4 regions of the Kitasatospora sp. NRRL B-11411 genome follow, and region 4 is predicted to be linked to each of the others. Evidence: riboswitches for the same ligand, from Rfam matches in the RefSeq annotation. Region 4 holds a riboswitch; each other region holds the start of a gene.

Region 1 (7,042 bases), on a different contig from region 4:
CCAAGGTCGAGATGGCGCAGAAGGTGGTCTCCGTCCTGGACCGGGCCGGACTGGTCGGCCGGACCAACCGCTGGCTGCTGCGCGCCGCCGGAGTGGTGGCCTGAGCCGACGGCCGCAGGGCGCCGGTCGACGGTCGCTGGTCGACGGTCTGCGGGCCGGACGGCGGCTCGAGGCGGACGGGAATTGTGACCGTCCGGTGGTGATGTGGCCTTCCGGTGTTCGAGTGGCGCGGATACAGTGCGTCATCACCGAACCGCCGGGGGGTCCGTTCATGCGCCGCACCACGGCCGGCTCAACCGCCGCCACCGTCACCGCCACCGCCGTCCTGCTGCTCGGCACCGTCGCCGGATGCGGCGGCCCGGAGCCGTCCGCGGACCGCGCCGCCCCCACCGCCGGGGGCACGCCGGTCTCCACCCCGCCCGGTTCGCCCACCTCGGCTGCCCCGTCCGAGCTGCCGACGGCAGGGCAGCCGACGGAGGGACAGCCGACGCCGGGGCCGTCCGCCGGAACGGGGAGCGGGGCGCCGGAGAGCGCCGGCGCGGGCGGCAGCATCACGGTGGCGTTCGCCGGGGACGTCCACTTCGAGGGCCGGACCGCCGCCCGGCTCGGTGCGACCAAGGCCGACACCGCGCTCGGCCCGATCTCCGCGACGCTCTCCGCCGCCGACCTGGCGGTGCTCAACCTGGAGACCGCGATCACCTCCCGCGGCAGGGCCGAGCCCAAGACCTACACCTTCCGCACCACGCCCAAGGCGCTCGGCGCGCTCAAGGACGCCGGCGTCGACGTGGTCTCCCAGGCCAACAACCACGCCGTCGACTTCGGCCCCGACGGGCTCGCCGACACCCTCGCCGCCAAGGCCGCCTCCCCGATACCCGTGATCGGCATCGGCAAGGACGCCGAGGAGGCGTACGCCCCCCACGTCACCACGGTGCGCGGCGTGAAGGTCGCCGTGCTGGCGGCCAGCCAGGTCAACGAGATCACCAACCAGAAGTGGCGGGCCGGCGCGCACAAACCGGGCATCGCGTCCGCCCTCGACGAGGCCGCGCTGCTGCGCGCCGTCGCCGGGGCGAAGGCACAGGCGCCGGTGGTCCTGGTCTACCTGCACTGGGGCGACGAGGGCGTGGCCTGCCCGACCCGCGCGCAGACCTCGCTCGCCAAGAAGCTCGCCGACGCCGGGGCGACCGCCGTGGTCGGCACCCACGCCCACACCATGCTCGGCGCGGGCATGCTCGGGAAGACCTACGTGTCGTACGGCTTCGGCAACTTCCTCTGGTACGGCACCTCGAACTACACCGCCTCCGACGAGACCGGCGTCACCACGATCACCGTCACCGCCGACGGCCGCGTCACCGGCGAGACCTTCACCCCCGCGCACATCGACGGCCGCGGCGTGCCCGTCCCGCAGGGCGGCAGCGCGGCTAAGGCCGCCCAGCAGCGCCGCGACGGCCTGCGCGGCTGCACCGGCCTGGCCGCCGTCCCGAAGTGACGGCGGCCAGGCCGGGCACCGGTCAGCCCAGGTTCAGCACCTGGCCGGGACGGATCAGGTCCGGGTTCTCCCCGACCGTCTGCTGGTTCGACTTGTAGAGCTCGGACCAGCCGCCGCCCAGGTCGTGGTTGCGGGCGATCGAGGCCAGCGTGTCGCCGGGGCCCACGGTGTACGGCTGCGCGGTCGGCGCCTGGGCCTGGGCCGGGGGCGCCGACTCGGCCGGGGCGGCCGGCGTGGCGGACGCGTCCGCGGGGGCGGTGGCTCCGCTGCCCGTGCTCGTGCCCGGGGTGGTCGGGCTGCCGGTGGTGGGCGTCGCGCCGGGGGTGGCGGTGGCGCTGTCGGTGCTGCCGGTACCGGTGCCGGTGGACGGGCTGGGCGAGACGGTGCCCGTTCCCGTTCCCGTGCCCGGGAGGGTGGGCAGCAGGCCGGTCCCGTTGCCGTTGCTGCCGTCGGCGGGCGTGCTCGGGCTGGGGGTGGTGGGCGTGCCCGGGCTGGGCGTGGCGGTCGGGTCGGTCGGCAGCAGCGGGAGGCCGGGGGAGACCGGCGGGACGGTCGGGGTGGCCGAGGCGTCCGGGGCGGGGGTGGTCGGGGCCGGGGCGACCGGGGTCTCCGTGGCGGGCGCGCTGGGCTGCGGCTGGGGGTGCGCCAGCTGCATGTAGCGCTCGTACAGGCTCTGGTGGCTGGTCCAGAACCAGGCGCCGTTCTTCTCGTACCAGTACACGTGCGAGACCGGGTCGTAGCCGGGGAGGCCGGAGAACACCGGCGCGCTCTTCCCGTCCGGGACGGTGCTGCCGTCCGCGGCGGCGTTGACCGCCGCGACGCCGCGGGCGCCGCGCAGCGAACCCGTCTCGTCCGCCGAGTCGTTGTCGTCGACGACGCCCGGCGCGCTGGCGGTGTTCAGGCCCGCGTCGTCCGCGCACGCCGACCAGGGGGACGGGCCCTCGGTGGCCAGGATGCGTTCGGCGACGGCGATCTGCTGGCTGCGGGTGGCCCCGTTCGGCAGCGCCGAGTACTGGGTGCCGCCGTAGTCGGTCCAGCGCTGGGCGTTGATCCCCAGGCCGCCGTAGCTGCCGTTGCCCTGGTCGGAGTTCCAGTTCCCGCCGCTTTCGCAGTCGGCGACCCGGTCCCAGACCGCGCTGGGGGCGGCGTGCGCACCGGTCACGGCGAGCAGCGGCAGGGCGATGCCGACACCGGCCACACCGGCTGCGGCGATCGCCCGCTCGGCGGCCTTCTCCGTCGGGCTCTGCCGGCGGTGACGTCCCGAACCCGTGAAGAGCATGCGAGATCCTCTCCGCACGCCTACGGGGTGAGCTGTCGGGTTCGGGCCGGGAGGGAGGCCCGGCCGTCGCGCTCCGGTCATCCGGCGCGGACGGCTTCACCCCTAGCCGTGGGGGACGGCAACTAACGTGGTTCCCCCGTCCCTGCCCAAGGGTTGTGGTGGTCGACCCGCAACGCGGTGGACAGGGCTCGGCGTTGTCGCGCGCGGGGGCCCGGCGGTGCGGGCCGGGACGAGCCTATTCACTCGAACGTGGCAATCACAAGCGCGTCGCGCCCGGATCACGCCTTCGTCACGCCGGGCCCTGCGTGGTGTGTGAACGACCTGTTGACGGTGGATCGGACGGGGGAGCGGTCGGCGGATCGGCTGGAGAAGTCTGGCCGATCGGTGGGATTGGGGTGGAGGGGAGTGGGGAAGGCGGGGGCCCCGATCTGTCGGTGGGGATGGTCGATGGCCGCCAACCTGCTTGCTGGGGTGGCGAGTTGGATGGAATTGGGGCATTCGCGGCGTTGCGGATAAATGATGCGACAGGGGGTCGGCGGGCTTCCTACGATCGCCGTGCTCGCTGTTCCGGTGGGTGCGTGGTCGGATCCGTCGAATTTGTTGGGGAGGTTCCGTGGGTGCCCTGATTCCTGAAGTGCTCCGCACCGAGCGCCGGTTCGCCAGGCTGTTCGTCGGCCAGTCGCTGTCGGTGCTGGGAGACCGGGTGTCGTTCGTCGCGCTGCCCTTCGCCGTGCTGTCGATCGGCGGCTCGGCCGCCGACGTCGGGCTGGTCACGGCCGCCGGACTGCTCCCGCTGCTGGTGTTCACGCTCGCCGGGGGCGTCTGGGCGGACCGGATGCCGAGACAGTGGATCATGCTGGCCTCCGATCTGCTGCGGTGCGCCGTCCAGACCGCCGCCGCGGTGCTGCTGCTCACCGGCACCGCCCGGGTCGGGCTGCTGGCGCTGCTGATGGCGGTGTTCGGTGTCGCGGATGCCTTCTTCCTCCCCGCCTCCACCGGGCTGCTGCCCCTGCTCGTCCCCGCCGACCGGCTCCGCGAGGCGAACGCGCTGCGCGGCTTCGTGCAGTCGACGGGGCTGGTGGTCGGGCCCGCACTGGCCGGCCTGCTGATCGCGGCGGTCGGGCCCGGTGGCGCGCTGGCGGTGGACGCCGCGAGTTTCGCGGTCAGCGCCGCCGTGCTGGCCCGGTTGGGCACGGTGGACGGTGCGGCCGCCGCGGGCGGCGCCGACGGCGGGGCGGAGCGGGCCGAGCGGCTCGGCTTCCTGGCCGAACTCCGGGTCGGCTGGCAGCAGGTGCGCAGCCGGACGTGGGTGTGGTCGGGGATGCTGGCCATAGCGGTCTACCACGTGGTGGTGCTTCCTTCGGTGTTCGTGCTCGGGCCGGTGCTGGCGGAGCGCGAGTGGGGCGGCGCCGGTGCGTGGACGGTGGTGGTCATCGCGTTCGGCCTCGGCTCGATCGTGGGGGACGTGTGCTCCTACCGCCTGAAACCGGCCCGCCCGATGGCCGTCGCGGCCGTGGCCATGGCGGTCGCCTCCTGCCAGGCCGCGATCATCGGGTCCGGCGCGCCGGTCTGGGTGATTGCCGCGCTGGAGGCGGTCACGGGTGTGGGCGTGTCCCTGTGCTTCGTGCTCTGGGAGACCTCGCTCCAGGTGCACATACCGGAGCGGGTGCTCTCCCGGGTCAGCTCCTACGACCACCTGATCTCCGTCGCCCTGATGCCGCTCGGTCTGGTGCTGGCCGGCCCGCTCTCGGACAGCCTCGGCGTGCGCCCCACGCTGTTCGGAATGACCGTCCTCGCGGTTCCGGCCGCACTCGCCCTCCTCGCGCTGCCCGCCGTCCGCCACCTGCCGGCGAGCCTGCCGTCCGAGTCCGAGTCCGAGTCCGAGCCTGGATCCGGGGCTGGACCTGGATCCGGGGCCGGGCGGGGGGCTGCGGTGGAAGCGGTGGTGTGACGGTGAACCCATCCATTGATCTAATGATCCACAGAACATTGGAATATCCTGGCTCGTGGACGGGCCGATCCCCGCCCTGCCCGCGCGCTGTCGTACATGCCCACCCAGGAGCACCGCCCATGACCCTCGAAACCCGGCGTCCGCCGCAGCACCCCCTACCTCCCGGGCCCGCAGCGCCGGACGGACCTGCCGGACCCGCCCGGATCGGTAGCCCTCCGATCCGGCTCGGCCTGCGCGCCAACCTGGCCCAGTTCGGCCTGCTGGTCGCGGTGAACGCGTTGGTCGGCGGCATGCTCGGACAGGAGCGGACCGTACTGCCGCTGCTCGCGGACCGGACGTTCCACCTGTCCGCCTACACCGGCGCACTGACGTACATCCTGGCGTTCGGCGCGACCAAGGCGGTCACCAACTTCTTCGCCGGCACCCTCTCCGACCGGTACGGCCGCAAACCGGTGCTGGTCGCGGGGTGGCTGATCGCCCTGCCGATCCCCGCCATGCTGGCCTGGGGCCCGAACTGGGGGTGGATCGTCGCGGCCAACGTGCTGCTCGGCGTCAATCAGGGGCTCACCTGGTCCACCACAGTGATCATGAAGATCGACCTGGTCGGTCCGGCCCGCCGAGGCCTGGCCATGGGCCTCAACGAGGCCGCCGGATACCTCGCGTTGGCCGTCACCGCGACCGCCACCGGCGCGATCGCCGCGCACTGGGGGCTGCGCCCCGCCCCCTTCCTGCTCGGCGCGGCCTACGTCGCACTCGGCCTCGGCCTGGCCGCGGCCGCCGTCCGGGAGACCCGCGAGCACGCCCGCGCCGAGGCTGCCGCGCACCCAGCCGGGGCCGGTGAACCGGCCGCCCTCGGCACCGCCCGGATAGCCCGCGCCGTCAGCCTCGACGACCGGGCGCTGTCCGCCGCCAGCTGGGCGGGCATGGTCAACAACCTGAACGACGCCCTCGCCTGGGGCATCTTCCCGCTGCTGTACGCCGCTCACGGGCTGGACCTGGGCCGGATCGGCATCCTCGCCGCGCTCTACCCGGCGGTCTGGGGCGCCGGGCAGATGCTCACCGGCTGGTGGTCGGACCACATCGGCCGCAAGCACCTGATCACCGTCGGAATGCTGCTCCAGGCCGCTGCGCTCGGCCTGGTCGCGGTCGGCAGCACCTTCCCGGTGTGGGCAGCGGCCCAGGCCCTGCTCGGCGCGGGCACCGCACTGGTCTACCCGACCCTGCTCGCCGTCATCGGGGACGTGGCCCATCCGGCCTGGCGGGCCCGGGCCGTCGGTGTCTACCGGTTGTGGCGCGACGGGGGGTTCGCGGTCGGCGCACTGGTCGCGGGCATCCTGGCCGATGCCTACGGCCTGACCACCGCGATCTGGGCGGTCGCCGCGCTCACCGCGGCGGCCGGCGTCACCGTGGCGGTGCGGATGTACGAGACGCACCCGCAGAGCTGACGCACTGTCAATGTCGATGCGGGGCCGCCACCGGCCGGGACGGGGCCGGCCGGGATGGGGCCGGGGCCGGTCAGGGCCGGACCGATCGCGACGAACGGGAGACATGGAGAGGGGCCGCTCATGGGGAGAGTCAGAGGAAGACGGCGAGGATGCCCGACAGCAGGGCCAGGGCCGGTAGGGCGGCGAACCAGACCAGGCCCAGGCGGAACGGCAGGCTGAGACCGGTCCTCGGGGTCCGGCCGGGGCGTTCGTTGCGGCGGACGGACAGCAGGGCGAGCCCCAGGCCGGGAGTGGCGGTGACCAACCACAGGCCGAACAGGAGCTTGGCGGTGTCCCCTGCCATCCGGTCTGCGGCGATCTCGACGCAGCCGCCGGTGGGGGAGCAGCGGACGCTCAGGACGGTGCCCCCGTGGTAGCTGCGGCTGAGGTCGTCGAGCAGCCACTCGCCGTCGACGGTGTCGGCGCTGCCCCGGTCGCCGTGTCCGAAGCAGGCGTACATCCGGGTCCGTCCACTGCCGTGCGCGGAGCAGGAGTCGATGGTCATCGCCAGGCGCGGAGTGCCCCGCCATCCGGTCTGGTAGCCGAGGTCCCCGGCCGCGTCGTAGGCGAGGGTGCCACCGAGCAGGGAGACGAGGAGGAGTCCGAGCAGTGCGATGACGGCCGCGCAGCCGGTCTTGGCACGGGCGCGGAGCGGCCCGGGTGCGGGCCGGTCCGGGCGGTGCGGTCCGGTTCTGCCCATGGTGGTCCCCCGTCGGTCGGTGGTTGATCGGTCCACCGTAGGGCGCGCCGTTCCGGCCGTGGCCGGGTTGGCCGGGCCTTTACCGGACCGAGGGGGGAGGCGGCCCGGCGCGCCCGTGACGGAGGGTGAGTGGGCCCTGGGG
Region 2 (7,042 bases), on a different contig from region 4:
CGGTACCAGTCGGCGCAGGGTCCGCCCGGGGCCGTCCGCGGGGCCGCCGGGCTGGTCTGCTGGAACTGCGGCCGGAGCCTCCGGTGCCGCAACTCCCGTGTCCTGCAAGGAAGGTCCACCATGTCCACGCTCACCTCCCTGCCCCTGGCCGGCCGCACCGCCGTGATCACCGGCGCCTCCAGCGGCATCGGCGAGGCCACCGCCGAGGAGCTCGCCGGGCTCGGTGCCCGGGTCGTCGTCCTGGCCCGCCGCGCCGAGCGGCTGGCCGCGCTGGCCGACCGGATCGAGCGGGCCGGCGGGTCCGCCCTGGCGATCGCCGCGGACGTCACCGACCGGGCCGCGGTGCGGGCGGCCGCCGACCGGGTCGCCGCCGAACTGGGCGGCGCGGACCTGCTGTTCAACAACGCCGGGGTGATGCTCCCGGCGCCGGTCGAGGAGGTGGCCGTGGACCAATGGCAGCGGCAGATCGACCTCAACGTCTCCGGGCTGATGAACGTCATCGGCGCGTTCACCCCGCAGCTGGTCGCGGCCGCGGCCGAGCGCGGCGTCGCCGACCTGGTCAACACCTCGTCGATCGCGGCGCAGAACATCTTCCCGACCTTCGCCGTCTACTCCGCGACCAAGGCCTACGTCACCCACCTCTCGCGCCACCTGCGGGCCGAGCTGGGCGCGAAGCACGTCCGGGTCTCGACGATCGAGCCCGGCATCGTCGGGACGGAGCTCCAGGACCACGTCACCGACCGGGGCGCGCTCGACTGGCTGGCCGGTTCCAGGGAGACGGTGGAGTGGCTCGTTCCCGGCGACATCGCCAGGACGGTCGGGTTCCTGGCCGCCCTGCCGCCGCGCGTCAACCTCCAGCAGGTCACCGTCATGCCGACCGGCCAGGCGAGCTGAGGACGGCCCCTACGGCTGGAGGCCGAGCTGCCGGAGCCAGGGCAGCGGGTCGACGGGGGCGGCGCCGTCGGGGCGGACCTCGAGGTGCAGGTGCGGGCCGGTGACGTTGCCGGTGGCGCCGACCGCGCCGAGGACGGTGCCGGGGGCGACCGGGCCGGAGGCGGTGGCGATCCGGGAGAGGTGGCAGTACCAGAGCTCGGTGCCGTCGGGGAGGGTCTGGATGACCCGGTAGCCGTAGGCGCCGGACCAGCCGGCCGAGGTGACGGTGCCGCCGGTGACGGCGGTGACGGGGGTGCCGGTGCGGGCGGCGAAGTCCAGGCCGGTGTGCAGGTGGGCCCAGTGCTCCCCGGCCTGGGCGAACGGCGCGGTCAGCCGGTACCCGGCCACCGGCAGGGCGGGCGCGGACCGGTCGGCCTCGGCCTCGGCCTGCCGCTCGGCGTGCTTGGCCTGGGCCTCCTGCGCGGCGGCGACCCGGGCCGACTCTTCGACCGCGGTGCGCTGCCCGTCGGCCTGCTGCAGGATGCGGGCGGCCAGGGCGAGGCCGGGGTCGGCGGCGAGCAGGCCGTCGGAGGCTTCGTCGGCGGCGGTGACGGGGGCCGGGGCCGGCGCGGCGGCGGCCTGGGCGGGGGCGGCGGCGAGGCCGGTGGCGCCGAGGGCGGCGGTCATCGCGGTGACGCCCAGCAGGGGCGCGCCGGTCCGGGTCTGACGGGGCAGCCGGTGCCGGACGGCCTCGGTCCCGACCGGGTGGTCGAGGAGCTGGGTGCCGGTGCTCTCGGTGTGGGTCGACGCCACGGGGGCGCGCTCCTTCCTTCCCTGCCGCCGACCGGGTTAGCTGACGGGTTCGGAGGTGGAAGGTCTCCTACGGTCGGGCCCAGGGCCGTTCCGATTCACCCCGGTGGAACGTGGTTCCCCGGCTCCTGGACCGGCCCCGGGGGGCAGGTCCGGATGGATTAGGCGTGGCGCACGGTGCCGCATGGTTACGGCGTTGCCGACCGCGCTGCGTTATCAAACGTTAATCCTATGGACCCCATGATTCCAAGCGCCTACCGAGGTGCAGTGAAACTTTCCTGACGCCCTATGGGCGATTTGTGACGGTTCGCCAAGGTGCTCGGTTTCGGACATGACGGACCGTGACGGGGCGGTTGAGTATCCGTACTCACGACCTCCTCCCGCCCCGGCGGGACCCTGGGCGCATGACCGCATCCGTGCCGCACCGCACCACCTCCGCCTACTACCTGCAGGCCGTCGCCTCCTTCGGGTTCGCCACCGCCGCGCTCGCCCTCGGGATCGCGTACCTCCCGGTCAGCGCCTGGATGCGCGCCTTCCTCGGGGTCGGGCTGCTGTACGTGATCACCTCCGCGTTCACGCTGGCCAAGGTGGTCCGCGACCGCCAGGACGAGGGCGCGATCACCAGCCGGGTCGACCAGGCCCGGCTGGAGAAGCTGCTCGCCGAGCACGACCCGTTCAAGGTGGACGGGATCTGAGGGCGGGGGGCGGTGGCGGGAACCGGGGCCGGGGCGAGGGGTTGACGGCTAAGGCTATTAGCCTTAGCTTTATGGCTATCGGCAGCAGCCGGGCCCGGAGAGCCCGGAGCGCCGGACGCCCGCCAGGAGGCCCGCGATGAACAGCACCCTCGGCACCACCACCCGGTACCTCGACGTCACCGGCGGCCGGATCGCCTACGACGACGCCCCCGGCTCCGGCGTCCCGGTCGTCCTGCTGCCCGGCATGCTCGACAAGCGCGCCGTCTACCGCCACCTCGCCCCGCTGCTGAGCGCCGCCGGGCACCGGGTGGTCACCATGGACCTGCGCGGCATGGGCGAGTCCTCGACCGGCTTCACCGACCACACCCCGGCCGCGATCGCCGAGGACCTGGCGGCCCTGCTGGCCCACCTGGACCTGCGCGGCGCCGTCCTGGTCGGCAGCTCGTACACCGGCGCCACCGTGGTCCGGGCCGCCGCGCTCGCCCCCGAGCGCACCGGCGGCGTGGTGCTGATCGACGCGTTCATCGAGAACCTGCCGCTGAACGGCTTCCAGAAGGCGCTGTTCGGCCTGGCCGCCCCGCTGGTCACCGCGTTCCCCGGCCTGTGGGGCACGATGCAGAAGTTCTACTACCCGGCCGGCAGCAGGCCCGCCGACTTCGAGGACTACCGGGCCGGGCTGGCCGCGATGCTCCGCGAGCCCGCCCGCAAGGCGGCGCTGCGCGGCTACCTGAAGGGCGACTCGGCGCCGGTCGGCTGGTGCGCGGCCGTCGACGTGCCCGCGCTGGTGCTGATGGGCGACCGGGACCCGGACTTCCCGAAGCCGGAGCTGGTCGCGGACCGGCAGGCCGCCGCGCTGCGCGGCCGCAAGGTGATGATCGGGGGCGCCGGCCACTACCCGATGGCCGGTCACCCGCAGGCCGTCGCCGACGCCCTGCTGCCCTTCCTGGCCGAGCTGCCCGGCACCGGCGGGAGCGCCCGCTGATGCCCCGCGCCGGACTCTCCACCGCCGCCGTGGTGGACCACGCCCTCGAACTGATCGACGAGCGCGGCGCCGAGGCGCTCACCCTGGCCGCGGTCGCCGCCAGGGCGGGCGTCGCCACCCCCTCGCTGTACAAGCACGTCGCCGGGGGCCTGCCCGAGCTGCGCCGGCTGGTCGCCGTCCGCACCACCGGGGAGCTGGCCGACCACCTGGCCGCCGCCGTCCTCGGCCGCTCCCGGGACGGGGCGGTGCGCGCCCTGCTCGCCGCGTACGCCGGGTACGCGCTGAGCCACCCCCTCCGGTACGCGGCGCTGCCGCAGGTGCCGGACCCGGATCCGGGCCCGGAGCTGACCGCGGCGGCCGAGCGGCTGGTGGGCGTGCTGTTCGCGGTGCTGCGCGGCTACGGGCTGGCGGGCTCGGAGGCGGTGCACGCGGTGCGGACGCTGCGCGCCGCGGCCCACGGATACGCCTCGTTGACCACGGCGGGGGCGTTCCAGCTCGCCGAGGGGACGGACGTCACGCTGGAGCGGCTGACCGGGGTGCTGGTCGAGGGCCTGGCCAACTGGCCCGGCGCGGAAGGCGCGTGACCTCCGGGGCGCTGCCGCGTTCTCCACGGTATGAAGAAGCGCAGCCTGCTCGCCTTTGCCTCGCTCGCCGTCGGGGTGGTCGCCTCCCTCGCCGCCCCCAGCGCGCACGCCGCGCCGGAGCACCGCACCGGTCCCGGCCCGCTGAAGGACGCCGTCTCCGCCCCGGACCTGCCGGTGGAGCAGGACTCCGCGCGGGCCGCCGCGGAGCAGACCGGGCCCTGAGCCCCGCGGGGACGCCGACCAGGGTGGGAACGCGCCGGTGGCGCGCCGTCCACACCTTTTCGCAACCTGTCCCCCACCATTCCGACACCGCCGGTGCGTAACACTGTCCTTCGGTCGGGAAGTCATACCGCGTGGAGACCTTCCACGGGTGTGGCCGACAAGCACGGAGGATCAGGACATGCCGCAGGCGACTCAGCACATCGAGCCCGGCACGGGGCTGATCCCCGCTCCCCGGACGGCGCCGGACGGCGCCCCGGGTGCCGCGCGGCCGGCGGCCGCCCCGCCGCGGGAGGGCTGGGGCAGCGCGCTGCGGCGCGGGATCGCGGTGGCGCGCGGGCTGCGCTCGCTGCGGCCGGTCGCCGCGGGCCCGCAGCGCGGGTACGGCGAGGTCGACGGCCAGTGAGGCCCCCGGGCCGGGTGTCGGAAATGACCGCGTTGCCCGACGTGTCGTGAAAGCGGCCGGTTGCCCGGTGCGTCCATAAGATGGTCAGCACTGGCACGTCGACCGGAAGGGCCGGGCGCCTCCCATGGACCAGGACCGGAACTCCCCGCGCCGCGCCAGCCGTTCCGAGCTGCGGTGCGTGCGGGCGCTGCTCCGGGCGTCGAGCGCGGCGGAACTGCTGGCGGCGCTGCTGGCCGAGGGCCCGGCCTGGATCACCGGCGAGGGCTCGGCGCTGTACCTGCTGGACGGCGGCGGGATGCTGCGGCTGACCGCCTCGCACGAGCTGCCCGAGTGGGCGCACCGCAAGTACGGGGTGGTCGACCCGGCGAGCGGGCTGCCCGCGGCACTGGCGCTGCAGCGGCGGGAGCCGGTGCTGCTGAGTCCGCAGCAGACCAGCGCGGACTACCCGAACACGGCGGCGGGCCTGGGCACCGGCCTGGTCGCGCTGGCGGTGCTGCCGCTGGTGGTGGACGGGGACCCGGTGGGTTCGCTGGCGCTCGCGCTGGCCCACCGCGGGGCCGTCCCACGGCGGGACGTGGAGCTGCTGGAGACCTTCGCCGACGTGGTCGCGCACCGGCTCGCGCACCTGCTGGACCACGTGCACGCGGCCGACCCCGCCTCGGACGGTCTGCGTACCGAACTGCCTTCCCCGGACGGCGAGTTGCTGTCGCTGGCGGTGCGCTCGGCGGGGGTCGGGGCGTTCGAGCGGGACCTGGTCACCGGCGAGACGCTGTGGGACGCGCAGGCGTACCGGCTGGTGGGCCTGCCGCCGCCGGGGGCGACCGGGCGGGCGCCGGACCTGGCGGACGTGGTGCACCCGGAGGACCTGCCGGACGTGCAGGCCGCGCTGGCGGACGCGCTGGCGGTCGGCGGCCCGTACCGGATCTCGTACCGGGTGGTGCGGCCGGACGGGACGGCCTGGCAGGTGGACGAGGCCGGCGAGGTGATGCTGGACGTGCACCGGCGGCCGGTGCGGACGGCGGGGCTGCTGACCGGGCGGGAGTGGCGGCCGGGTCCGGCGGGCGGCCTCGCGGCGGCCGCGGCGGCGGGGGCCCGCTCGACCCTGCTGCTGGCGCTGACCAGGGCGCTGTCCCGGGCGGTGACGGTGCGCGAGGTGACCGCGGCGCTGACCGACGTGGCCCGGCCGGCACTGGGCGCGGCCGGCGTGGTGCTGGACCTGGTGGACGAGGGCCGGCTGATGCCGGTGTCGCCCGCGCTGTTCGGCGGCCCGCACCGGGCGGAGCTGAACCGGCTGCACGACCTGGCGGGCGGGGTGATGGAGCACGTGCTGGCCCGGGCCACCCCGCTGTTCAGCGAGCCGGGCGGGCCGGGGCGGGGCCCGGGGGCGCCGGCCGCCTGGACGGTGCTGCCGCTGGTGGCCTCCGGGCGGCAGGTCGGCTCCTGCCTGATCACCTTCGCCACCGAGCGGTCCTTCAGCCGCGAGGACCGCACCATGTACTCGGCGTTCGCGGGCATCCTGGCGCAGTCGCTGGAGCGGGCCCGGCTGTACGACGTGCACCACGAGCGGGCCAGCGAGCTGCAGCGGGCGATGCTGCCGCGCTCGCTGCCGGTGCTGCCGGGGATCGCCTCGGCGGCGCGCTACCTGCCGTCCACCGAGGGGATGCAGATCGGCGGCGACTGGTACGACCTGCTGCGGCTGCCGGACGGCCTGGTCGGGCTGGTGATCGGCGACGTGCAGGGCCACAACGCGGAGGCCACCGCGGTGATGGGGCAGCTGCGTTCGGGCCTGTGGGCGTACGCGACGGACGGCAACGACCCGGCGGCGGCGCTGGAGCGGACCAGCCGGCTGCTGGCCGAGATGGAGACCGAGCTGTTCGCCACCTGCCTGTACGTGGTGCTGGACCCGGCGAGCGGGCTGCTGCGGGCGGCCCGGGCCGGGCACCCGCCGCCGGTGCGGATCGGGGCGGGCGGGGCGGCCGAGCTGGAGCTGCCGGGCGGCCCGCCGCTGGGGGTGCTGCCGGATGTGCGCTACCCGCCCGCGGAGGCCCGGCTGGAGCCGGGCGAGACGCTGCTGGCCTACACGGACGGGCTGGTGGAGGTCCGGGACGAGGACTACGACGAGTCGGTGCAGCGGATGCTGGGCGGGCTGGAGCTGTGGACGGCGGAGGCCGGCGGGGCCCGGCGGCTGGGACGGCCGGAGGCGCTGGAGCGGCTGGCCGACCTGCTGACGCTGAACGTGACGGAGCGCGAAGTCCGGCAGGACGACGTGGCGTTGCTGCTGCTTCACCGGATCTCTACCTGAGCTCCGGCCCGTCCCGCCCGGCTTGTCCGAAATTGACGGAATCTGAACAGCCGAAGTTGGAACCGTTCATACGCAAGTAGTAACACCACCATAAACTCCGCGTGTGACGACCACTCAATGGTGCCTGGCAGCAACCGCCTTGCTCGCCCTCTCCAGCCTCGCGGCCGCTGC
Region 3 (7,042 bases), on a different contig from region 4:
GGCCTGGTCGATGAGGCGCTGCTCGGTGGCGTCGTAGCCGACCAGCTCGGGGCCGATCTGCTCGATCACGGCGAGGACGGCCTTCTCGACGCCCTTGCCGAAGTAGCGGTTCTTGTCGCCGTCGCGGAGCTCCAGGGCCTCGAAGGCACCGGTGGAGGCACCCGACGGGACGGCCGCGCGACCGGTGCTGCCGTCGTCGAGACCGACCTCGACCTCGACCGTGGGGTTGCCGCGGGAGTCGAGGATCTCACGGGCTACGACGACATCAATGGACGGCACGAGGCATCTCCTAGCGGAAGCGGATGTGTGGTCGTTACGACCAGAGCCTAGCCGCACAGCGCCCCGCGGCCACGCCCGGCCGGGCCCCGTCTCACGGTGTGGCCCGGCTACTCACTGGTAGTTCACCTGTTTGACGGCCGTTCCACCGCTCCCGGTGGCGCGAACTGCTCGGCGCGCGCCGGGAGCGGACGGAGCGTCAGGGGACGCGGCCCTCGTCAGGGCGGCGGCGGAGCCTCGTCAGGCTCCGGTCCTCGCGTCCCGGATGCCGGACCCGGAACGGGTCGGCGGCGTCAGAGCGCGAGCACCTGGCCGGGCACGATCAGGTCGGGGTCGGCGCCGATCAGCTGCTGGTTGGCCCGGTAGATCCGCTCCCAGCCGCCGGAGACCCGCTGCGCGACGGCGATGCCGGAGAGGGTGTCGCCGTCCTGGACGGTGTAGCCGCCGGCGGCGTTCTGCGGGGCGTCGTCCCGGGGGGCCGCCTGGGGCCGGGCGGCGGGCTTCCTCGCGGGCTCGCGGGGTGCGGTGGGGCGCTCCTCGGAGCGCGAGGCGGTGTCGGCGGAGACGTCGGCGGGGGCGCCGCCCTTGGCGAGTCCGGCCCGCTTGGAGCAGACCGGCCAGGCGCCGGGGCCCTGGGAGGCGAGCACCCGCTCGGCCACCGCGATCTGCTGGGAGCGGCTGGCCTGGTCGGCGCGGGCCGCGTACTGGCCGCCGCCGAAGGCGCGCCAGGTGGAGGAGGTGAACTGCAGGCCGCCGTAGAAGCTGTTTCCGGTGTTGGTGCTCCAGTTGCCGCCGCTCTCGCACTGGGCCACGCGGTCCCAGGTGTCGGCGGAGGCGGCTGCCGCTCCGGTGGCGGCGAGCAGTGGCAGTGCCAGGCCGATCGAGGCCGCGCCGGCGGCGACGACGACCTTCTCGGCCTTGGTACTACGGCGGTGGCGAGCAGTGTTGGTGAACAGCACGGGACATCCTCTCCGCACGCCTGCGAGGTGAGCTGTCGGGTTCGGACCGGGAGGCTGGCCCGGCCGCCGGACGGTTCGGACGCGGTTGCGCCCGCTGCCCGGCGGCTTCACCCCAAGCCGTTGGGACCACGGCGTTCACACTGGTTCCCCCACTCCTGTCCGGTACCTGGTCGGTGGCCCGAGGACGCGGCGGACAGGACTCGGCGTGCCGCGATCGGGGCCCGCAGCTGCGGGCATGTCGGAGAGTAAGCAAAGCTGACGAGCAATCACAAGCTCATATCACCATGATCACGCCGAAATCACGGATGATTTCTCCACGTGCACGAACGATCCAGGTATGTCCGGGTTCGTCCCGGACGGGCGTGCGACGCGCGCCCCCGCCCCGGCGCGTCGTCGGCCCTGCGCGGCGGCGTGTCGCGGGTGCTGAAACGGCGTCAGCGGGGCGTGAAGGAGACCGGGAGGTCGCGCAGACCGCGCATGATCAGCCCGCCCCGCCAGCGCAGCTCGGCCGGATCGGCGGCCAGCCGAACGTCCGGCAGCCTGGTCAGTAGGCTGCCGATCGCGCGCTGCCCCTCAAGCCGGGCCAGCGGGGCGCCGATGCAGTAGTGGATGCCGTGTCCGAAACCCAGGTGCGGATTGTCCTGGCGGGCCAGGTCGAGGGTGTTCTCGGCGGCGAACCGGGCCGGGTCGCGGTCCGCCGCGGCCAGCACCACCAGCACCGGGTCGCCGACCGGGACGTCCACCCCGCCGATGGTCAGCGGCGCGGTGGCGAACCGCCAGGTCGCCAGCTCCACCGGGCCGTCGTAGCGCAGCAGTTCCTCGATCCCGGTCTCCAGCAGGGCCGACTCGCCGCGGCCCAGCGACTGCTGGAGCAGCGCGCGCTGGTCCGGGTTGCGCAGCAGCGCGTACATGCCGTTGCCGATGAGGTTGATGGTGGTCTCGAACCCGGCGAAGAGCAGGATGAAGGCCATCGCCGCGGCCTCGTTCTCGGTCAGGTGCTCGCCGTGGTCACTGGCCCGGATCAGGCCGGAGATCAGGTCGTCGCCGAGGTCGGCGCGCTTGCGGTGGATCAGGTCGGCCAGGTAGCCGCGGATCTGCTTGACGGCCCGGCCCACCCCTCCCCTCTTACCGCCGGTGTGGCGGATCATCATCCCGGCCCAGTCGCGCAGGTCGTCCTGGTCCTCGGCCGGGACGCCGAGCAGGTCGCAGATCGCGTAGATGGGGAGCGGGAAGGCGAACTCGTGGATCAGGTCGGCCTCGCCGCGGGCCGCGAAGGAGTCGATCAGCCGGTCGGTGATCTCCCGCACCCGCGGCTCGAACTCGGCCACCCGGCGCGGGGTGAACGCCTTGGAGACCAGCCGGCGCAGCCGGGTGTGGTCGGGCGGGTCGATGTTCAGCAGGTGGGTCATCAGGTCGGCCTGCCGCTCGCCGGGGATGCCCACCCGGCCGCTGCGGTGGGCCTGTTCGCTGTGGTGCGCCGGGTTCTTGGAGAGCCGGGCGTCCGCCAGCGCCTGCCGGGCGTCCGCGTAGCGGGTGACCAGCCAGGCGTCCACCCCGCTCGGCAGGGTGGTGCGGTGCACCGGGGCGTGTTCCCGCAGCCAGGCGTACGCCGGGTAGGGGTCGGCCGCGAACTCCCAGGTGAAGAGTTGCGGGTGGGCGGCGTGGGGCTGGTCTGGCATGTCTTGACCGTATCTGGAAGGACCACCGCGTGAGTCTGGTCACCTGGTGGGTAATCCCTGTTGCGGAGCGTCGGGGCGAGCCTACGATCCTCCGATAACCACAGTGGGCGGCGTGCGGGCCGGCCCCGGGTTCGCCCTCGGAAAGGGGAGCAGGCCATGCGAGTAGCCGGTGCAGTGGTGGTCATCGCGGTGCTCGACGGAGGTTCGGGGGCCGACCTGGCCCGCCGGTTCTCCGCCGCCGGCGCCGCCGGGCTGCTCATCGCCGACCTGCGCCCCGGCATCGCCGAGGACCTGGCCGCCGAACTCGACCGCCCCGGCTGCCCGGTGGTCGGCGTCTCCGGCGACGTCCACCACCCCGCGGACCTCGCCGCGCTGGTCGACACCGCCGTCAAGCACCTCGGTCCGATCGACCTGTTCGCGGTGGCCGGCCCGGACGGCGAGCGGATCGTCCAGCTCGCCGACCTGCCCGGCCACCTCGACCCGCTGGCCGAACTGCTCACCCTGGTCGGCGAGGCCATCGGCGAGGTCGTCCCGCCCCAGCGCCGCCCGGTCGCGGACGTCCCGCTGGCCGGCTAGGCGCCGTCCCCTTCCTCACTCCTCGGGCAGGCCCTCCGCGGAGCGGACCGCCGCACGGTAGCGGCGGGCCGCCGCGCGCAGCGCCGCGTCCACGTCCACGCCCCGGTCGTAGCCGCGCTGCGCGATCGCCAGCAGCAGTTGCCCGGCCGACTCCGCGGTCAGTTCGGCGGGCAGCTCGTACGGTGCGTCCGGCACGCCGGTGAACTCCGCCCGGCGCACCCGCGACACCAGCTTCGCCGCGTACGCCAGCGCGGGCAGGCCGGCCGGCACGCCGTCCAGCACCGATTCGCGCTGCTTCTCGGCGGCCTTCAGCTGCTCCCAGTTGGCCTCGGTCTCGGCCGAGCCGGAGACGCTCACGTCGCCGAACACGTGCGGGTGGCGGTACATCAGCTTGTCGACCAGGTCGCCCGCGACGTCGTCGATCGAGAACGGGTCCGCGGCGTCCTCCTCGGCGATCCGGGAGTGGAAGAACACCTGGAGCAGCACGTCGCCGAGCTCCTCCCGGAGCGTCTCCCGGTCGTCCTCCTCGATCGCCTCGACCAGCTCGAACGCCTCCTCCACCAGGTACTTCACCAGGCTCCGGTGGGTCTGCTCGGCGTCCCAGGGGCAGCCGCCGGGCGAGCGCAGCCGGTCCATCACCGCGACCAGGTCGAGCAGCCGGGCCCCCGGCAGGTCGTACGAGCCCGGCAGCACCTCGATCTCCGGGTGCTCGCCGGCCTCCTCCACCGCGATCCGGGCCAGCGCGTCGGTCAGCCCCGGGTCGCCGTCCGGGCTCTCCAGCCAGAGCGCCGGGGCCTCGGCCAGCAGCCGGCGGGCCAGCGCCGGGGCCGAGCCGCGCTCGACCACCTGCGGTTCGACGCCCGCCGCGCGCAACGCGGCCAGCTGCGGGTGGTCCGCGACACCGGCCAGCACCTTCGGGGCGGACCGGAGGGCCTCCCAGGCGGGCCAGGACAGCAGGCCGGGGGCGATGCGGTGGGTGGTGGTCAGCAGGGTCAACTTCGGAGTCTCCACGGGGTCGAACCTACCGGGCCGGGCCCGCCGCGCGGGGCGCCACCGGGCACCTGCCCGCGGCCGGCTCCGGCCGGTCAGGCCGCGGGCTGGAGCATGACCTGCCGGGTGACGGCCAGCAGGTCGGCCGGGGTCAGTTCGGCCAGCAGCTGCGCGGCGTGGTCGAGCAGCCGGGCGGCGGCCCCGGTGAGCGCGGCGTCGTCCAGCGGGCGGCCGGGCAGCTCGCAGCTGTCGGCGAGCAGGCTCTGCGCGACGGTGTACAGGTTGGCGCTGGCGACCTCCCGGACGGTCAGCGACAGGTGGGCGGACGGCGCGCCCTCCTCGGCGCGGGCCCGGTGCGCGAAGCCGCGCGGCACGTACAGCACCTCGCCGGGCCGCAGGACGGTGTCCAGCAGCACCTCGCCCGGGTCGCCGTCCTCCCGCTCCGGCACCCAGTTGCCGTCCGCCGGGCCGCCGTGCACCCACCAGCGCTTGGCGCCGGAGAGCTGCACCACGAACACGTCCGCGTCGTCCCGGTGCACCGGGCGGCCCTGGGTGCCGGGCGGGGTCAGGAAGTAGAACGCCTCGACCTGGCGCCCGAGTTCGGCGGCCAGGCCGCGGCACAGGGTGCGCACCCCGTCGTGCCACTGGTCGACGTAGCGCAGCAGCAGGGTGGCCTGCTCGTCGCGGATCAGGGCGCGCACGGCCCGGCCGTCGGCGTAGCCGCCGACCAGTTCGCCGAGCACCACCCGGGGCGGGCAGAACCGGGCGTCGGGCAGGTGGGTGTCGCGCTGCACCAGGCCCAGGTAGGGGGCCTTCAGCAGGCCGTGGTCGAGCAGCCGGTCGAGTTCGGCGGCGGGCAGCACGTCCACCGGCGGGTGCGCGGGGCGCAGCACGGCCGGGGCGGTGCGCCACAGCGCGGTGCGGAACTGCTCCTCGTCGGCCACGAAGCGGCTCAGCCAGGTGTCGGTCACGGTCGGTTCTCCTCGTGGTGCGGACGGGCCCTCGGGCGGGTGGGATGACGGCGGGTCAGGCGGTGGGGCGGCTGCTGTAGGCGGCCTGCCGGGCGGCGGCGACCAGGTCCTCGGGGGTGGCGGTGGCCAGCCGGGCCCGCAGGTGCTCCAGCAGGTCGGCGCCGGTCTGCAGCAGGGTGTCCTCGTCGATCGGGCGGGCGGGCAGCTCCAGGCCCTCGGAGAGCAGGCTGCGCAGCTGGGTGCGCAGGTGGACGGCGCACGCCTCGCGCAGCGCGACGGTCAGGTGCAGGGACGGGCCGGCCTCGGTGGCGCGGGCGGTGTGGGCGTACCCGTTGGGCACGTACAGCACCTCGCCGGGGTGCACCTCGGTCTCCAGCAGGCACGGGCCCGGGTCGTCCTCGCGGACGGGCTGCCAGCCCGGGTGGGTGGGGCCGCCGTACACCTGCCAGTGCTTGGTGCCGCTGAGCTGGATGACCAGGATGTCGCCCTCGTCGCGGTGCACGGGGCCGTGCCGGCCGGGCTGCGAGTAGAACAGGAACGCCTCGGTGAGCCGGCCCAGTCCCTCGGACAGGCCGGCGGTCAGGGCGCGGACGCCCGGGTGCCAGTGGTTGAGGTAGCGCAGTTGCAGGGTGGCGTCGCGGTCGCGGATCAGGGCGCGGACCCGCTCCGGGTCGAGGCAGCCGTCCAGGGTGCGGCCGGCGATGATCCGGGGCGGGCAGTAGTCGGCCTCGGAGACGGTGCCGTCGGCGGTGAACAGGCCGGCGTACGGGTTGCGCAGGGTGCCCTCGTCGATGATGTCGAACAGGCCCTGGACGGTGAGCAGTTCGGTGGGCGGGTCGGCGGGGCGGAGCAGGACCGGGCCTTGGCGCCAGTGCGTGCGCAGGAAGGTCTCGGGGTCGTCGACGCAGCGGGCCAGCCAGTCCATGGCCGTGGTTCCTCTCCGGTACGGGGGTGGGTGGTGCGGGGCGCTCGGGGCGCCGGCGGCGTGACGGCCGCCGGCGGCCCCGGGAGGTGGAGCGGTGGTCAGATGACGTCCGGGTAGCACTCGCCGCAGCCGTTCGGGGTGGCGTGGCCCGCGGCCGTGACGGTCCCGGCCTCGGCGGCCTGCGCGGCGGCGGCCGGCGCGAACACCGCACCGCCCACCGCGGCGGCCACCGCCACCGACAGCGCGGCCTGACGGGCCAGCGCGGCGAACTTCGAGGTCGACTCAGAGGTGGTGACGCCCATGACGGAACTCCATTCGGGAAAGGGGTGAAAGGGATTTTTCGGTCGGCGCGGGGCAGTCGTCGCCCCGGCGCGGGCCCGGGGGGTGGTGCGGTCAGGCGGTCGGGATGCGGAGCGCCAGCGGTTCGGCGCCGGGGCGGCACTTGAGGTGGCAGCCGCAGCCCGGGGGCAGCAGCAGCCACTGGCCGGGGCGCAGGCGCAGGCCCTGGTCGCTTCCCGGGGTGGGCCGGACCTGGCAGGCGCCGTGGTGCTGGAAGAGCAGCAGGGCGCTGCCCTCGCCCGGGGTGAGTTCACCCGCGGGTTCCACGGCCCGGCCCAGGAGCCGGCGCAGGGTGTCGGCCCAGCGGGCCGCCCGGTGCGCCGGGGC
Region 4 (7,042 bases):
GGACCGGGGAGACCGCGGACGAGCTGATCCGGCGGCTGGTGCGGGCCGAGCCGCAGGGCCGTCCGGTGGTGGTGGTCTCCGCCGACAAGGAGGTGGCCGACGGGGTCCGCAAGGCGGGGGCGCGGCCGGTGGCCTCGGTGCTGCTGCTGAACCGGCTGGCCCGCAGCTGAGGGGCGGTCAGCGGGCCTGCGGGCGGCCGGGGTGTGACGGTCCGGTGAAGGGGGGCGGGGAGGCGGAACCGGAAGCCCCCGGGAGTGGACGCGGGGGCTGGGACTTCACTAGGGTCTGGCGTCAAACCTATATTCCGGACCTTCACTCGTCGGGGTGAGTCCAGCAGGAAGAAGGAGCTCACCCTTGGCCTCCCACCGCCGTCCCAAGCAGCCGAGCCGTGCGCGGATCTCCGTGTTCACCGCCGCCGCCGCGACCGCGGTCGCCCTGACGGCCCAGGCCAGTGCGCACGCCGCGCCGGCCCAGCCGAACAAGGACGAGGTCAAGGCGCAGGTCGACAAGCTGCTCGAGGAGCAGGAGCAGTCGGCCGAGAAGTACAACGGCGCCAAGGAGCGGGCCGACCAGCTGCGCAAGCAGGCCGACGACCTGCAGGACCAGGTGGCCCGCGGCCAGGAGCAGCTGACCGAGCTGGCTTCCGGGCTGGCGGCGGTGGCCGGCGACCAGTACCGGCAGGGCGGCGTCGACCCGTCGATGCAGCTGATGCTCTCCTCTGACCCGGACCACTACCTCACCCAGGCCACCTCCTTCGGGCAGGCGGCCAGCACCCAGGCCGAGACGCTCAAGTCGCTCAAGGACCAGCAGCGCCGCCTGGACCAGCAGAAGCAGGAGGCCGCCCAGGTCCTGCACGAGCTGGACAGCCAGACCCAGGCGCTCAACGACGCCAAGAACGACGTGCAGAGCAAGCTCGCCGAGGCGCAGAAGCTGCTCTCCAAGCTGAACGCCGCGGACCGCGCCGCGATCCTCCAGGGCTCCGGCGGCACCGCCTCGCGCAGCGCGGACCGGATCGACCCGAAGAGCCTGCCGCCGGCCAGCGGCTACGCGGCGACCGCGGTGGCGGCCGCGCTCAGCAAGCAGGGTTCGGCGTACGTGTGGGGCGCCACCGGCTCCAGCACCTTCGACTGCTCCGGCCTGATGGTGTGGGCGTACAAGCAGGCCGGGGTCTCGCTGCCGCGCACCTCGCAGGACCAGGGCAGCTACGGCACCAACGTGGGCACCGACTGGCACAACGCGCAGCCCGGCGACCTGGTCGTCTACTACGGCGACCGGCACCACGTCGGCATGTACATCGGCAACGGCCTGGTGGTGCACGCGCCGCGCACCGGTGACGTGGTGAAGACGATGAAGGTCGACACCCTGCCGATCTCGACCATCCGCCGGGTCTGAGCGAGCGGGCCTGACGGCCCGACGAATCGGACAAACGCCCCACTGGGCAACAATTGACGCACCGTGACACGCCCGGGCGGGTCGGAATCACCCTGTGATTCGAGACACGCCCGGGTGTGGTGTTTCCCGGGTGAATGGCGGGAAACGCTGTGCTCGGGGTAAGGAATCGATCACGTTCGGTCAGATTTACCGGGGTGTTTGATTCAGAATCAGATTTTTTTCCGACAAGGATTTGAACGGATCACGGATCGGTTACTAGGGTCGTGCCTCGACCACCGCAGTGTCGATCGCCCAAGGGGGGCGGCGGCGGAGGTCGCCGCCGAGTCCGTGACGCAGCGGGCAGACCGTCAACACCGGGTCTGCCGACGGGGATACCCCTGCGGGGGTGCTGTCGAACGGAGCCGGGGAACCATGTTCCCCCGGGGTGAATCGGCGCCCGGTCGACCGCCGCGCGCGGTCGGTGAAGCGCCGTAGGGCATCTCTTCCGGCCCGAACCCGTCAGCTCACCCGGTAGGCGGTGTGAGGAAGAAGGAGTCCGCCTTCGTGGCGTCCCATCGCCGTCCCAAGCCCGTCGGCCGTGCCCGGGTCTCGATTCTCACTGCCACCGCCGCCGCTGCCGTGGCGCTGTCCGCCCAGAGCGGCGCGCACGCCGACCCGGCGCCGACCAAGGACCAGGTCAAGGCCCAGGTCGACGAGCTCAACGAGCAGGCCGAGGTCAAGACCGAGGCGCTGAACGCCTCGGTCGAGAAGCAGCAGGCGCTGCAGCAGCAGGTCGGCCAGCTCCAGGACCAGCTCGCCCGCCAGCAGGAGCACGTCACCACCGCCCGCGAGGCGCTGGCCGGCATCGCCGCCGAGCAGTACCGCACCGGCAGCATGCCGCAGACCATGCAGCTGATGCTCTCCAGCAGCCCGGACGCCTTCCTCGGCCAGGCCGGCGCGCTGAACGCGGTCGGCTCCACCCAGGCCGACCTGCTGAAGACCTTCAAGGACGAGCAGGCGCAGCTCGACGCGCAGCGCAAGGAGGCCGAGTCCAAGCTCGCCGAACTGGACACCACCACCAAGGCCCTCAAGGCCGACAAGGAGGACGTCCAGGCGAAGCTGGCCAAGGCCCAGGACCTGCTCAACACGCTGACCCAGCAGGAGCGCGAGCAGCTCGCCGCCGCCGAGGCCAAGGCCGCCGACGACGCCAGGGCGAAGGCCGACGCCGCCCAGCAGTCGCAGCGGGCCTCCCGCGACACCACCCGGGTCGAGCTGAACGCCCCGGCGTCCTCCAGCTTCTCGGGCAACGCGGTCGGCGCGGCCGTCTCCAAGCTCGGCAGCTGGTACTCGTACGGCGCGGCCGGTCCGAGCACCTTCGACTGCTCCGGGCTGATGCAGTGGGCCTACAAGCAGGCCGGCGTGTCGATCCCGCGCACCTCGCAGGCGCAGGCCGGGGCCGGCACCAGCCTGGGCACCGACATCTCCAAGGCCCGCCCGGGCGACCTGATCATCTACTACGGCGACCAGCACCACGTCGGGATGTACGTCGGCAACGGGCAGATCATCCACGCCCCGCACACCGGCGCGCAGGTCCGCTACGAGTCGGCGACGGTCATGCCGATCAACCGGATCGTCCGGATCTGACGCTCCGTCGGAGCCGTCGGCCCGGTACCCCGCACGGGGTGCCGGGCCGTTTCCGTTCGGGTGTCCGATTCATGGTCAAATATTCGGTGCTGTCGGGGTTTGGACTGGATCGATCCGACTCGCTAACCTCTGCCCCCGGGCCCCCGCGAGGACGGCCGTCCGACCGCGGACGGCGGCGGAGGCCGGTCGCAGAACGGAGCCGTCGCGCGTGTCCGTGCCCCGCCGCACCCCACTGCCCGGCGTCCAGCGCCTCGCCCGGGCCCTGGCGCTCACCGCCGCCGCCACCAGCGCGCTCGGCCTGACCGTCGGCGGCGCGCACGCCGACCCCGCGCCGACCAAGGACCAGGTCAAGGCGCAGGTCGACCAGCTCTACGAGGAGGCCGAGCGGGCCTCCGAGCAGTACAACGCCGCGCTGGAGCAGCAGCGCCGGCTGCAGGCCGAGGCCGGCACCCTGCAGGACCAGGTCGCCGCCGGGCAGGACGAGCTGAACCGGCTGCGCGGCGACCTGGGCGCCGTCGCCGCCGCCCAGTACCGGGCCCAGGGCATCGACCCCGCGGTCCGGCTGATGCTGGACCAGGACCCGGCCGGCTACCTCACCGGCGCCCGCTCGCTCGAACAGGCCACCGCCCGGCAGGGCGACCGGCTGCGCGACGTGGCCGAGCGGGCGCGCCGGCTCGACGAGCGGCGGCACGAGGCCGGCGCCAAGCTCACCGAGCTCGAACAGGCCCGGCAGCGGCTGGCCGCCGCCAAGGACGACGTCCGCGAACGGCTGGCCCGGGCCCAGCGGCTGCTGAACGGCCTCGCCCCCGCCGACCGGGCCGGGATCGCGGCCGACGACGCCCGGGCCGCCCGGCAGCGCGCCACCCGCGGCACCGACCGGATCGACCTCGGCGACCAGCCGCCCTCCTCCGACCGGGCCGCCGCCGCGCTGGCCGCCGCCGTCTCGAGGATCGGCTCCCCGTACGTCTACGGATCGACCGGCCCCGGCACCTTCGACTGCTCCGGTCTGATGTACTGGTCATGGCGGCAGGCCGGAGTGACCCTGCCGCGGACCTCGCAGGAGCAGGCCTCGGCCGGCCGGCGGGTGAGCCTCGCCGAAGCCCGGCCCGGAGACCTGGTGATCTTCTTCAACGACAGGCACCACGTCGGCATGTACGCCGGCGGGGGCGTCGTCGTGCACGCGCCCCACCCCGGCGCCCGGGTCCGCTACGAGAGCGTCAGCGCGATGCCGGTCAGCTCGGTGGTGCGGATCTGAGCCTCGTCGACGAACCCCTGGTCACCGACCTGACGACGGCCGCCGGGCCGCCGCGGGCCGGTGCTCCGCTGTCCCGGCGGGCCGCCCTGCTGCTGGCCGCCGCCGGGGCCACCCAGCTGTCGCTGCCCCTGCTGCGGCCCGGCCGCCCGGCCCCCGCCGCGCCCGCCGCGGCGCCCCCCGGGCTGCGGGAGACCGCCGTCCGGCTGCTCGGGCAGCGGGCCCGGGCGGTGGCCGGGCGGGACACCGCCGCGCTGCTGGCGGTCTCCGCGGACGGCTCCGAGGAGGCCGACCGGGACCTGCTGGCCCGGACCGCCGGGCTGCGCTTCGCCGAGTACACGCTGCGGCTGACCTCCTTCGCCGAGCCGCCGGCCGACGCGGACCGGGTGCGGGTCGGCGCCGAGCTGGGCTACCGGCTGGCCGGGGTGGACGACTACCCGGCGCTGCTGGAGCGGCAGGTCGAGCTGGTGCGGGAGGCGGACGGCTGGCGGGTGGCCCGGGAGACGGCGACCGGCGCGGCCGCGCCCTGGGACCTGGGCACCGTCCGGGCCGCGGACGGCCGGCACAGCCTGGTGCTCGGCCTCGGCGAGGGGGCGGAACTGGCCGCGCTGGCCGAGCTGGCCGACCGCGCGGTGCCCGCCGTGGAGGCGGTCTGGGGCCCGTTCGCGGGCCGGCTGCTGCTCGAACTGCCGCTCACCGAGCAGCAGTTCGCCCGCCGGATGGACGTCTCCGCGGACGCCTACCAGGGCATAGCCGCGGTCACCCTGGCGGTCGGCGGCGCCCCCGTGCACACCCCCGCCGACCGGATCGTGGTCAACCCCGACGCCTACCGGCAGCTCAGCGAGCTCGGCCGCCGGGTGGTGGTCACCCACGAGGCCACCCACGTCGCCACCCGGGCCGACACCAGGTCCTGGACGCCGCTGTGGCTCTCCGAGGGCGTCGCCGACTACACCGGCTACCGGGACACCGGGCGCACCGTCCGGCAGATCGCCCCCGAGCTGGCCAAGGACGTCCAGGCCGGCCGGATGCCCGCCGCGCTGCCCGCCGACGAGGCGTTCGCGGCCGGGGCGGCCGGCATCGCCCAGGCCTACGAGCTGGCCTGGCTGGCCTGCGACCTGATCGCCCGCCGGTACGGGCAGGACCGGCTGGTGGCGTTCTACCGCACCGTCGGGGCCTTCGGCGAGGGCGGTCTCGAACGCGCCATGAAGGCCCAACTCGGCATCGGGGTCGCGGAGTTCACCAAGGACTGGACGGCCGAGGTGGCCAAGCTCCGGAGCTGAGCGCCGCCCCCGCGTCAGGCGGCGAGCGCTCCTGTGCCGTCTTGCCCCACCGCTTGGTGGCGGCCGCCCCCGCGTCAGGCGGCGAGCGCCCGCTCCAGGCCGGCCGCGTCCAGGAACGCGGTGTGGGTGCCCGCGACGGTGCAGGTGTACGCGCCGGCCACCGCGCCGGCCCGCATGCACTCCTCCACCGGGCGGCCCGCCAGCCGCCGGTGCAGGAAGCCGGAGACGAAGGCGTCGCCCGCGCCGTTGCTGTCCACGACCGGGGCGCCCGGGTCGACGGTCGGGAAGTGCCGGGGCGCGGCGTCCTCGCGGGTGAGCAGGAAGGCGCCGTCCGCGCCCGCGGTGGCCACCACCAGCTCGGCCCGGCCCCGGGCCAGCACCGCGCGCATCGCCGCCTCCGGGCGGCCGCCGAGGCCCGCCGCGGAGAGGAACACCAGGTCCGAGCGGAGGGCGTAGTGCAGGTGGTGCTCGTTGACGCCGTCCCAGGCGTGCAGGTCGGTGGAGCTGCTGCGGCCCAGGCGCTCGATGTCCGGGTACATGTCCCGGTTGACGCCGGTGATCGACAGGTGGACGTGCGCCGAGCGCTCCAGCAGCGGCAGCCAGAACTCGCGCGGCAGCCGGGCGTCCGCCGGGTGCCGGCCGTCGTAGAAGGAGAACCGCAGGCCGTCCCGGTCGACCAGGTTGACGCTGCGCGGGGTGCCGGCCGGGGCGGGCAGGTGGCTGAAGTCCAGGCCGCGGCGGGCGTACTCGGCGAGGATCAGGGCGCCCTGCGGGTCGTCGCCGAGGAAGTCGGCGAACTTGGTGCGCAGGCCGAGCGCCAGGCAGGCCAGGGCCACGCCGTTGCCGGTGTGCGCGGGGTAGTCCAGCACCGGGAGCACGCCCACCGAGTCGCGGCCCGGGGGGACCTCCAGCCGGTCCACCCGCACGATGGTGTCCACGCCGACGCCGCCGACGATCAGGATGTCGTAGTCGATCATCCGGCGATGGTGGCAGCCCGGAAGCCACCCCTGCAAGAGTTTTCAGAAACTTGCAAGGGTGCTTCGGGGGAGTCGGAGCGCCTCCGGAGGACGGAGCCGGAGGTCAGGGGCGGTCGGCCGGGGTCAGCTCGTCCAGCAGGTCCTGCTCGTAGGCGATGCCCGGCCGCACCGGGTACTGCGGGGTGGCCTGCCCGGCCGGCAGCACCACCGTGGTCAGCGCCTCCCGGTGCCGGGTCGAGCGCCACAGCCGGTACGCCGACAGCACCGTGCACACCACCAGCAGCAGGTTGCGGGCGGTCAGCACCAGGATGCCGCTCAGCTGGCTGTGGTTCACCGCGCCGAACATCACCGGGAACTCCAGCGTGGTCAGCGCCGCCGCCACCAGCACCGGCACCGCCACCGGCCGCTGGCTGCTGCCGCGCACCGTCAGGCAGACCGCGACCAGGCCGACCACCCAGATCAGGTACTGCGGGGAGATCACCCGGCTGGTCGTGACGAAGATCAGCAGCGCGCACAGC

What was found. A riboswitch is a leader RNA that binds a small molecule or an ion and turns the genes downstream of it on or off. The one in region 4 is predicted to bind cyclic di-AMP.
Region 1: another riboswitch for cyclic di-AMP. It lies ahead of IH44_RS42950 (transglycosylase family protein); the one in region 4 lies ahead of IH44_RS0119940 (C40 family peptidase).
Region 2: another riboswitch for cyclic di-AMP. It lies ahead of IH44_RS0133080 (M23 family metallopeptidase); the one in region 4 lies ahead of IH44_RS0119940 (C40 family peptidase).
Region 3: another riboswitch for cyclic di-AMP. It lies ahead of IH44_RS49530 (transglycosylase family protein); the one in region 4 lies ahead of IH44_RS0119940 (C40 family peptidase).

The regions. Positions count from the first base shown of each region.
Region 1 is NZ_JOGH01000047.1:13,540-20,581, reverse strand. Features, by position in the region: gene IH44_RS0121435 (diiron oxygenase) at 1-104, shown strand, start outside; gene IH44_RS0121430 (CapA family protein) at 272-1,486, shown strand; gene IH44_RS42950 (transglycosylase family protein) at 1,509-2,765, opposite strand; cyclic di-AMP (ydaO/yuaA leader) riboswitch at 2,769-2,936, opposite strand; gene IH44_RS0121415 (MFS transporter) at 3,379-4,716, shown strand; gene IH44_RS0121410 (MFS transporter) at 4,836-6,161, shown strand; gene IH44_RS0121405 (hypothetical protein) at 6,292-6,900, opposite strand.
Region 2 is NZ_JOGH01000119.1:17,357-24,398, forward strand. Features, by position in the region: gene IH44_RS0133075 (SDR family oxidoreductase) at 121-894, shown strand; gene IH44_RS0133080 (M23 family metallopeptidase) at 904-1,686, opposite strand; cyclic di-AMP (ydaO/yuaA leader) riboswitch at 1,697-1,861, opposite strand; gene IH44_RS0133085 (YiaA/YiaB family inner membrane protein) at 2,088-2,378, shown strand; gene IH44_RS0133090 (alpha/beta fold hydrolase) at 2,515-3,360, shown strand; gene IH44_RS0133095 (TetR-like C-terminal domain-containing protein) at 3,360-3,944, shown strand; gene IH44_RS0133100 (hypothetical protein) at 3,975-4,166, shown strand; gene IH44_RS0133105 (hypothetical protein) at 4,345-4,569, shown strand; gene IH44_RS43335 (SpoIIE family protein phosphatase) at 4,694-6,871, shown strand; gene IH44_RS0133115 (sensor histidine kinase KdpD) at 6,975-7,042, shown strand, end outside.
Region 3 is NZ_JOGH01000085.1:46,211-53,252, forward strand. Features, by position in the region: gene eno (phosphopyruvate hydratase) at 1-279, opposite strand, end outside; gene IH44_RS49530 (transglycosylase family protein) at 570-1,235, opposite strand; cyclic di-AMP (ydaO/yuaA leader) riboswitch at 1,239-1,437, opposite strand; gene IH44_RS0128670 (cytochrome P450) at 1,670-2,914, opposite strand; gene IH44_RS0128675 (SDR family NAD(P)-dependent oxidoreductase) at 3,071-3,490, shown strand; gene IH44_RS0128680 (MazG family protein) at 3,506-4,501, opposite strand; gene IH44_RS0128685 (JmjC domain-containing protein) at 4,576-5,451, opposite strand; gene IH44_RS0128690 (JmjC domain-containing protein) at 5,507-6,376, opposite strand; gene IH44_RS0128695 (hypothetical protein) at 6,475-6,678, opposite strand; gene IH44_RS0128700 (hypothetical protein) at 6,770-7,042, opposite strand, start outside.
Region 4 is NZ_JOGH01000041.1:54,968-62,009, forward strand. Features, by position in the region: gene IH44_RS0119930 (NYN domain-containing protein) at 1-170, shown strand, start outside; gene IH44_RS0119935 (C40 family peptidase) at 355-1,392, shown strand; cyclic di-AMP (ydaO/yuaA leader) riboswitch at 1,772-1,925, shown strand; gene IH44_RS0119940 (C40 family peptidase) at 1,936-3,015, shown strand; gene IH44_RS0119945 (C40 family peptidase) at 3,224-4,270, shown strand; gene IH44_RS47320 (hypothetical protein) at 4,498-5,547, shown strand; gene IH44_RS0119955 (carbohydrate kinase family protein) at 5,622-6,524, opposite strand; gene IH44_RS0119960 (glycosyltransferase family 87 protein) at 6,628-7,042, opposite strand, start outside.